One region of the Paenibacillus sp. J22FR21 genome, then DNA from elsewhere that is predicted to be linked to it. Evidence: riboswitches for the same ligand, from Rfam matches in the RefSeq annotation. Region 1 holds a riboswitch; the other holds the start of a gene.
What was found. A riboswitch is a leader RNA that binds a small molecule or an ion and turns the genes downstream of it on or off. The one in region 1 is predicted to bind ZMP and ZTP.
Positions count from the first base shown of each region.

Region 1 (5,125 bases):
TGGTCAATGTTTTGTACCGATCAAAGGCCCTTAGATATAGCATATGTTTATCGCCGAACGTATCATACAAGCTCCTGCGGTGAATGCCCATACGCTCGACAAGATCATTAATCGATGTTTTCTCGTAGCCCTGCTCCCAGAACAGCTTCATTGCCTTCAGCAGTACGACGTCTTCTTCGAATTCTTTCGCTCTAGCCATAAGCATACCCCTTTCCAGTCGATTTTACCATATTGAGAACAATCGGTAAAGAATCCTCTGACAAGGTGTCTTCTACTCCGGCGACTTTTTGACTTATCGATATACCGGTGCACCGAACGGGGATGAGCCGCCGCCACCGTCAACACTGATTTCGGCGCCTTGCACGTACGAAGCATCATCCGAAGCCAGGAACAAAGCAACGTTTGCGATTTCTTCCGGTTCACCCAAACGGTTTAGCGGAACCGATCGTGTGAGTTTGGCTTCCATTTGCGCAAGCCCTTCCGGCTGACCCCAGATCGGAGTGCGTGTAGGACCTGGAGCGACTGTATTTACGCGAATGCCGCGCGGCGACAGCTCGGATACGAACACTCTAGCCATGCTGGCAACTGCAGCTTTGCTCGCCGCATAAGCCGCCCATCCCGGGCTTCCTGCATTGGCAAGCACTGAACCATTCAAGATCACCGAAGCACCTTCCTTCAGGTGAGGCAATGCAGCTTGCACCGTGAAGAATACGCCTGTCACGTTCACGTTCATAACCTCTTGGAATAAGGCTAGTTCCGTTCCACCCAGTGGAGTATGACCACCAATGCCGGCATTAGCGAATACGACGTCCAGTCGGCCGAATTTCTCGACTGCTGCAGCTGTTGCTTTCTCCAAGCTCTGCGGATCGGTCGTTTCGGCTTGAATGCCGAAGCTATTCGCCGTGCCCAGCTCCTCCACTGCTGCGTCGAGTTTAGCTTGATTACGACCTGTGATGACGACTCTAGCTCCTTCGGCTACAAACAATTTCGCAGTCGCAAACCCGATCCCGCTGTTACCACCTGTGATGAATGCTACTTTACCGTTTAATTTACCCATTATGAATCGCTCCTTTGTCATGTGCTTTATTATGCTTCCTTTTTCGAGAATGATCGTTCTCGAAAAGGTTAAAAAAAATTGTACTGCAGCCACACTCCATTTACCTTTCGGGAATGATCGTTCTAGTATTCCCAATAAAAAAGGAATGCATCTCATGGCTCGATTGCTTCCTTCTTGCTTACGAGATCATCTTAGCATATTGAGAACGATCAGTAAAGAATTATTTTAAGAACTAGCCCACTGCTGTGGACTAGTGCAATTTCTTTAGGAACGTGACCAATCATATTCCATCAAGCTCGCTGCCAGAAGCGCGCGCTCCTCGCCCAGCAGTTTACCGATCACATAAAGGGACGCATCGATCCCTGCTGAAACGCCGGCTGACAGAATAATCTTCCCATTGTCCACGTAACGCGCTTCTTCGTGAATAACAGCCGATTCCGGTGCTATTGCTCGAAGCTCATGCATCGCCAGCCGGTTCGTAGCTAGCTTCAACCCATCTGCCAGCTGTGCTTTCACAACAAGAAGCGCACCTGTGCAAACGGACAGCACCAGCTCGGCTTCTCCCGCAATCTTACGGATCCAATCCGTCATGACCGTATTGTGCATTTCGGTTCTGGTGCCCGGGCCTCCGGGGATGACGAGAATGTCCGGCTTCGGACAGTTCCGAAAGTTGTAAGCCGGGTTAATGCTCAGGTTGCCAAGCGCTTGAATCGGGCCATCGTGTTCCGCCACGGTGAACACGTTCAAATCTCGGCCATAGTTACTTCCGGATAGGAAAGCTTCGAATGGCCCTGCAAAATCCAACACTTCCACGCGATCAAAGATCAGAATCGCTACATTCCTTGCCTGCCGCACCTGCTCCTGCTCCATTTCATCATCTCCCATGAAATAATAAAAAGTGCTCAGTCCAAAAGACCAAGCACTTCGCCCAGGCGTACGGCATATGAAATATGTGCTCCCTCGTGGTACTCCACGTTTACGCCAGTCACACACACCGAATACTACCTTTATTTTAGTCCGAATATTCTCGCAAATCAATCGTGAAAGTTCTGGCTATTCACTGGGAGCCCGCCTCGCATCTGCATAGTTCGCCCCAGACCGGCTCGGGAAATACAAATGTTGCAGAAAAGAGCCCCGTGAATCCTCAGCCACTGCTCCGACCATCTATATGATGACTGGATCTACATTCCCTTGCTCCTTCGCCCATATACGACCCGAATGACGAACTCGGCTGCAAGCAGCAGGAACAGAATCGCCCCATAAACGCCGATGGTGTAGCTGTGCGTGTAAGATACGCCGAATCCTTGGTGAACCACGTACGTAATCGCATGGATGCACAGATTCGTATAACAGAACGCGTAGCTTCTGACCATCCAATTCCGGTGGGCGATGCGCTGTTTTCGTCTTACTTTCACGATCGCAATCACCGTCATGGCCGTCCACAGCATGCTCAGCAGGTTAAACGGAACGCTGTTCAGCTTGCCACCGGTCGCATAAGGTGCCATGTAGCCGGAAGTTAGCACCACAACAAGGATCACGCCAAAATAAACATACCCGATCGCTCGGTGGGCGCGCCGGTATTGGGTTTGAACCTTCGAGGCAAAATTAACCGCTCCCGCAACCATCGCGATGCTCGCGCAAACCACATGAACATACATCACATTAAGCCAAACCGGCTTGTTTAAAGAGTGCTTTAAGTTGATTTTGTGACTAAGAAAACGATCCGCCTGGGGATCTACGAAGAAATTGATGGTGATCACATATACGATAAAGCCGATCGCAATCGTCAGCATGCACAGATAGAGAATTTTGGATTTCTGCATAGCTAAGTTGTACCTCGTTTCAACATTAGAGCTCTGCCGCGGACCTTCGCACACGCACAGCGCTCATCGGAACCGGAATTGTTCATAGTGAATCGAACCCGTGGGAACGCCGCTACGCCGAAATTCCAGCTGGAACGCCGCAAGCATCGGAGCCGGTCCGCACATATAGATCTGTTTTGCCGCCACAGCCATCTTACCCTGCATCGTGCTGACTACACGCTCGGCAGTGAGTCGCCCCTGTTCCGCAGAATAGTGGACATGCACCTTGAGGTTATCGTGCCGCCGCTCGGCTGCACGTATCTCGTTCAGAAACAGCGCTTCCTCTTTCGTTCGCACCGTGTAGAAGAAATCAACATGATGGGGAAGACGCTCCGGCATATCTCGAATCCAGCTAAGGAATGGCGTCACGCCAATACCGCCGGCGATCCATATTTGATTCGTATCGCCTTTGCGGTAATCCATAGTGCCATAACCGCCTTCAACAACGGCTCGCGCGCCTGATTTCAAGTTTCGGTTCAGGTAATCGGTATAATCACCGGCGGATCGAATCGTCAGCCTGAGGCCGGACTCCTTGGGTGAGCTGCTGATGGTGAAGGGATGCCACTCGGACAGCACCCTGTCTCCTTTGAACCGGATAAACAGAAACTGCCCTGCTTCAAATCGCAGCTGTTTCTTCTCCGGAAAGAGCGTCACCTCGACTGCTCCTGCGCTCAACTGCCGTACTTCGCTCACTTTATAAGCCGCTCTTCGCCTTACGAATCTCGCTATGAGCTCCGTATATAAATAGGAGGTTATCCCGACAACGATCGCAATCATCAAGAGTGTAAACGGCACGGTAGTCGTTCGAACGAGCGGATCAACCAGCAGCGAATGCGCCGTGCCGATAATGAAGAAGAGCCCGATAAACCGATGCGTGATTCGCCAGCCTCGGTAGCCTATTCGCACAATCCGCCGAACCACCGGTATCCTCGGTGCCAGTGAAAGGAGAATGAGAAGGACAAAACCTCCAAATGCAATATAACCGGGAGCTCGTCCGGGCGGGATCTCATTAGGATTAAGCGGCATCACAAGCAAATGAAGAAAGAGCAGCAGGAACACAAATATACCCGCGTTTCGATGGACGACATACAGCTTATCCAAGCCGCCAAATAATCGTTCCAATACCCGGAATCTCGTTGCGAGCAATAAAGTGAAGGCCATCATCATCATCATTGTAGAGCCAATTACTTCGCCTAGATAACGCTGGGAAAACGCAGGCTGTTGGCTATTATCCATAGGTGGAAAAGCAATCCACACGGCGGCATTAACAAGCGGTAGCAAGAAGATTAGAAAATGGCGAGGCTGCAGCATGCACGTGCTCCTTTTCTCGAGTGAAATCCTTGTCTACTTCTGATTCTACCATAGACCTCACTCGAAAAATCTCACAGTACGATGAATATCTGCCGCGCCCCGCCACAATTATTACTTCTCGCTGAATTCGACTTTCTTCACCCAACCGAACGGATCAGCAACGGCACCGGTTTGGATGCCTGTCAGCGTGTCATAGATGGATTTCGAGAGCTGCCCGGTCACGCCTTCGCTGATCACGAGCTTCTCTCCGTTCCAGTTCATCTCTCCAATAGGCGAAATAACCGCAGCTGTTCCGGTTCCGAAAGCCTCCTCCAGCGTGCCGTTACGACCCGCTTCATAAAGCTCCTCAATGGACAGCACTCTCTCTTCAACAGGAATGTCCCAGTGCTTCAGGAGTTGGATGACCGAATTCCGTGTAATACCCGCCAAGATGCTGCCGTTCAGTGCAGGCGTTATAACCGTTCCATTGATCTTGAAGAATACATTCATGCTGCCGACTTCTTCAATATATTTGTGCTGCGTGCCATCGAGCCAAAGTACCTGCGTATAGCCTTGCTCCTTAGCGGCTTGCTGCGATTTCAAGGCTGCGGCATAGTTGCCTGCGGTCTTCGCTTCACCTACGCCGCCCACAACTGCGCGAACATACTGGGATTCCACGTGGATTTTGACCGGATTAATGCCCTCGGGATAGTAGGCACCGACAGGCGACATGATAATGATAAATTGGTAATTCTCAGATGGAGACACGCCAAGCGTCGCTTGCGTAGCAATGACGAACGGTCGAATATAGAGCGATGTGCCTGCAAGCTCCGGAATCCAGTCTTGATCGACTGCAATGAGCTGCTCCAGAGCATCAATCGCCACATCAATATCCAGCTCAGGTACACTCATGCGA
Region 1 covers NZ_JBWDNJ010000008.1:140,191-145,315, reverse strand. Annotated here, with positions in the region: gene AC0YNS_RS25615 (TetR/AcrR family transcriptional regulator) at 1-199, opposite strand, end outside; gene AC0YNS_RS25610 (SDR family NAD(P)-dependent oxidoreductase) at 293-1,057, opposite strand; gene AC0YNS_RS25605 (DJ-1/PfpI family protein) at 1,322-1,927, opposite strand; ZMP/ZTP riboswitch at 1,977-2,056, opposite strand; gene AC0YNS_RS25600 (DUF2306 domain-containing protein) at 2,239-2,880, opposite strand; gene AC0YNS_RS25595 (ferredoxin reductase family protein) at 2,944-4,230, opposite strand; gene AC0YNS_RS25590 (branched-chain amino acid aminotransferase) at 4,342-5,125, opposite strand, start outside.

Region 2 (5,125 bases), on a different contig from region 1:
CTCGGAGCAGGGGATCGGCCATGCGCTCATGAACCGCTTATCCAAAGCGGCCGGCCACGCGGTGGTCCACGTCTAGCGACGGCGCTTGCCGTGCTCCAGCTACGCGGTTGCTCTCACCGCGCCGGGCCTAGCGAATCCGCGCGCACCAAGCGCCACCGGTCCAGCCTTAACCGCATCACCCCGCCGCAGCCCGTGCCACCGGCCCTTTCGCGCGCCTAGCGCCTCCCCAAGGTCATCTTTCCAATCTTGTCCGCATATGCTTGTGGAGAGGTTGCGGACAAGGAGAGGATGAAATGGTTGAGGCGGGCATGCATGCCGGACAATTGCTGACGCTGCTGATCATTGCTGTGGCACTAGGGATGGATGCTTTTTCGCTGGGTATCGGCATTGGGCTCAAAGGCATTCGGCTGCAGGATATAGCAAAGCTTAGCGCGATCATTGCGCTTTTTCACATGATCATGCCGCTCATGGGCATTTTCACGGGTAAATATGTAAGTACGCTGCTTGGCGGCGTTGCGACGACTGCGGCAGGTGCGCTGCTGCTGCTGCTCGGCGGCCATATGATCTACAGCTCGCTGCGCGGCGACGCCGTAGAGTCGATCGACTATCGCAGTTCATGGGGGATGCTGCTGTTCGCGTTAGGCGTGAGCGTGGATTCCTTTTCCGTCGGCATCTCTCTTGGCATGTTCGATACGGACATGCTGCTGACCGTACTGCTGTTCGGCGTTGCCGGAGGGATGATGTCCGTATTTGGACTGCTGCTCGGTCGTAAGGTGGGGACAAGTCTCGGCGGGTACGGGGAAGCGTGCGGCGGCGTCATCTTATTTACATTCGGCTTGCTGTTCCTGTTCTGACCTTCCGGCACACGCACGCTTACGAATCATACAGCGATTCGTTAGCGCGAAACGAAATACGGCATAGCAATCTTGCGTCAGCATCATTTTCTTCACCAATTCACCAATTCACCAGTTCACCATATCCCAAACCACACCTACGAAGAGGAGCGAAATCAATCGTGAAACGGATTCTATTCGTGTGCACCGGCAATACTTGCCGTTCACCAATGGCTGAAGCGCTGCTTCGGGCGATGTCCCAGCAAAGGGGCATGCAGCTCGATATTCGTTCCGCAGGCGTGTCCACGATCGATGGACTGCCTGTTTCCAATCATGCACGGACAGCGCTGTCCAATCGTGATATCGCGCACAACGGCACCTCAAAAGCGCTCGAAGGCGGCTCGATTGCGTGGGCTGATCTTATATTGACGATGACTGCCAGCCATAAGAGGCAGCTGCTGCAGCATTTTCCGGCTGCGGTGGACAAGACGCATACGCTGCTCGAGTTCGTGAATACGGACCCCAAGGTGCTCTCGGACATCGCCGAACTGGAAGGGCTCTATTCGACCTGGCAGATCAAGCAAGCGCTGGGCCAGCCGCTGACTCCGCAGGAGCGGTCCAAGCTCTTAGAGCTGGAGCGGCAAATTCCCAGCTTCGATGTGGAAGATCCTTTCGGCGGATCGCTGGCCATGTATGAGCAGAGTGCGACCCAAATCGAAGCGGCGCTGGGCCGTCTCCTGGACCGACTGAAGGGATAAGTTTGATATTATTTCTGTAAATTTCCCTCTCTTTTCTTTGCGCCACAGAGAGTGCTTCCAAAGGATGGCAGATGCCGTTTCTTGCCGGCAACGATTGATTTTGAGGCCGAAATCCGTTATGATAAAAGCAACTAAAGACGGTTTCCGATGTAACTGGCGACGAAAGTGGGTTAAACCACGGTGGAGCATCGGATCATACGGCCGGTCGCCTGGGCAAAGAGCAGCGTGCATTATGCATGCTTGCTCTTTTTTCGTCTTTTTCGGCGAAATCAGGTATACTAATGCCATTGTGAATCGACAATTTCCGCCATGTGCGGTTCTATTGGGAGGAAAATGGATATGAAAATCGCCATCGGCGCAGACCACGCGGGCTACCGCTTGAAAGATGAGCTAGTTCCGTTTATCAAATCGCTTGGTCACGAGATTGAGGACGTTGGCTGCGATTGCGACCAGTCCGTAGACTACCCGGATTATGCTCTTCCTGTTGCGGAGCTTGTTGCACAAGGCAAGGCAGAGCGCGGCATTCTCATCTGCGGCACTGGAATCGGCATGTCCATCGCGGCTAACAAAGTCAAAGGCATTCGCTGCGCGCTCGTGCACGATATGTTCTCGGCCAAAGCAACCCGCGAGCACAACGATACCAATGTACTGGCCATGGGTGAGCGCGTTATTGGTCCCGGCGTGGCCCAAGAGATTATCCGGATTTGGCTCGAGACCCCGTTCTCTAGTGGCGAGCGTCATATCGGCCGTGTGAACAAAGTAATGAAGCTTGAAGCAGACTTCGCCGATGCGGCGAAATCTGAGTAAGGGGCGTACCCGGCGATGAGCGACCAAGACCACGGAATAAACAGCATGGATTCGGCAAAGCTGACCAAGGATGTAGAAACCATAGTCCGCGAGCTTGCAGCCGCGTCCGGCATTCGCCAAGGACAGCTGCTCGTAATCGGCGTGTCTACCAGCGAGGTGCTCGGACAGCGGATCGGTACATCAGGCACGATAGAAACGGCAGCTGCGATCTATGCGGGGGTCGAGAAGGTGCGTCAAGACTTGCAGTTTTATCCGGTTTATCAGTGCTGCGAACATCTCAACAGGGCCCTTGTCATGGAACGGGAAGCTGCCGAGCGGTATGGCTTAGATCTCGTTTCGGCAATCCCTGTGCGCAAAGCCGGCGGTTCGATGGCAGCCTACGCGTTCCAAACGCTGCAGGATGCCGTGCTGACCGAGACGGTTCAGGCACATGCGGGCATCGATATCGGCGACACCTTCATCGGCATGCACTTGAAGCGTGTTGCGGTACCGGTGCGACCAACGATTCGAGCAATCGGATCCGCGCATTTAACGATGGCTTACACCCGTCCGAAGCTAATTGGCGGGGAACGTGCGGTTTACACGCGAGAAGCGGCTGGCCCGGCAACATCTGCTGGCACTTGCGACTAACGAATATACTTATTTATCTTGAGGAGGACTCATCAACATGGAAAACCTACGTAAACAAGATCCGGAAATCCTGAAAGCCCTAGGCCTGGAACTTCAGCGCCAACGCGACAACATCGAGCTTATCGCATCCGAGAACATCGTTTCCGAAGCGGTATTGGAAGCAATGGGCACTGTGCTGACGAACAAATACGCAGAAGGCTACCCGGGCAAACGTTACTACGGCGGCTGTGAGCATGTCGATATCGCGGAAGATATCGCACGCAACCGTGCCAAAGAATTGTTCGGTGCCGAGCACGCGAACGTTCAGCCTCACTCCGGTGCACAAGCGAACATGGCTGTTTACCTGGCAGCTCTAAACCCGGGCGACACGGTTCTTGGTATGAACCTGGCGCATGGCGGTCACTTGACGCACGGCAGCCCGGTTAATGCATCCGGTCTTCTGTACAACTTCGTGGCCTACGGCGTTAACGAAGAAACATTTACAATCGACTATGCAGAAGTGCGCAAGCTGGCGTTCAAACACCGTCCGCGCATGATCGTTGCAGGCGCATCGGCTTACCCGCGCATCATCGATTTTGAAGAAATGGGCCGTATTGCTAACGACGTAGGCGCATTGCTCTTCGTTGACATGGCGCACATCGCAGGTCTGGTAGCTGCTGGCTTGCACCCAAGCCCGGTTCCACATGCACACTTTGTAACAACAACTACGCACAAAACGCTTCGCGGACCTCGCGGCGGTATGATCCTTTGCCGCAAAGCATGGGCGCAAGCGATCGATAAAGCAGTATTCCCGGGTTCCCAAGGCGGACCTCTGATGCACATTATCGCGGCAAAAGCAGTAGCTTTCGGCGAAGCGCTTCAGCCTTCGTTCAAAGAATACGGCAAGAACGTTGTCGACAACGCAAAAGCGCTTGCTGACGCTCTTATTGAGAAAGGCATCAACATCGTTTCCGGCGGTACCGACAACCACTTGATGCTGATCGACCTTCGCAACCTGAACATCACAGGTAAAGATGCGGAGCACGTTCTGGATTCCGTTCAAATCACAGTCAACAAAAACGCGATTCCGTTCGATCCAACGAGCCCGTTCATCACAAGCGGTATCCGTATCGGTACGCCTGCAGCGACATCGCGCGGCATGGGCGTAGACGCAATGGCTACAATCGCAGAAGTCATCGCCATGACGCTCAAGAATCCGAAGGACGAGTCCGTTCTGGAGAAAGCACGCGGTATGGTAAGCGACCTCGTGTCGCAATACCCGCTTTACCCGGGCATGACTTACTAATATCGACTTGGCAAAATCACAAAAAGGTGGCAAAGGGTTCATCCCTATGCCACCTTTTTGTGCGTTCCGTGGGGTTCAGTCCTGTGCCGCCTTTTTGCGTTCAGCACCATGCATGCCGCGGAGCCGGAATCATTAGTCAGGTGAGAGGGGAGCGCTGCTGCACTCCTGCCACCGCACGTTCAACTCTAACGAACCGTAGAGGTCTTATTTCGCCGTTTTCCCCCGATTTAAAATTCTAACGAACCGCACAGGTCTTATATCACCTCAATCATGCTCGATACCGCCATTTCCGACGAAATAAGCCCCCTGTGGTTCGTTAGAATTTTAGAAGACCCTATTTCCGCAAAATAAGACCTGTACGGTTCGTTAGCGAGAGTGAAATTGAGAGTGGGAGTGGAGGTGAGGTGAGGTGAGGGTACGAGTGAGTAACCACAGCAACTAGCTTGCCAACACCGCCGCCTGATACACAATTTCCCCGCTCGAACCCCTTGCTCATTTTCCTAACTGTCGCTCCTGCTACACCACAACTCATCGCCCCAACTATCGCGATCCGCAGTCCCGCCGCATACTGTTCCATCTGTAGCAACCCGCAGTCCCGCTGCTCGATCTCTGTCCTGCTACTGCCCTGCCGACCATGCAAATTACTCACACTAATCATCTAGCTTTTGTCGATTAATTTATGTTGCAATCGCTTTCTTTCTGGTTATATAGTGGGAGTGCGGGTAATCCGAAACGTTTCGGAATGGCTAGCCATAATAGGATGAAGACGAAGGAGTCGAACCGAACATGAAACTTGGAATCATTGCAGATTA
Region 2 covers NZ_JBWDNJ010000006.1:156,626-161,750, reverse strand. Annotated here, with positions in the region: gene AC0YNS_RS21720 (L-threonylcarbamoyladenylate synthase) at 1-76, shown strand, start outside; gene AC0YNS_RS21715 (manganese efflux pump MntP) at 294-854, shown strand; gene AC0YNS_RS21710 (low molecular weight protein arginine phosphatase) at 1,016-1,591, shown strand; ZMP/ZTP riboswitch at 1,731-1,813, shown strand; gene rpiB (ribose 5-phosphate isomerase B) at 1,931-2,398, shown strand; gene AC0YNS_RS21700 (TIGR01440 family protein) at 2,414-3,028, shown strand; gene AC0YNS_RS21695 (serine hydroxymethyltransferase) at 3,066-4,313, shown strand; gene AC0YNS_RS21690 (sugar phosphate isomerase/epimerase family protein) at 5,100-5,125, shown strand, end outside.
Region 2: another riboswitch for ZMP and ZTP. It lies ahead of rpiB (ribose 5-phosphate isomerase B); the one in region 1 lies ahead of AC0YNS_RS25605 (DJ-1/PfpI family protein).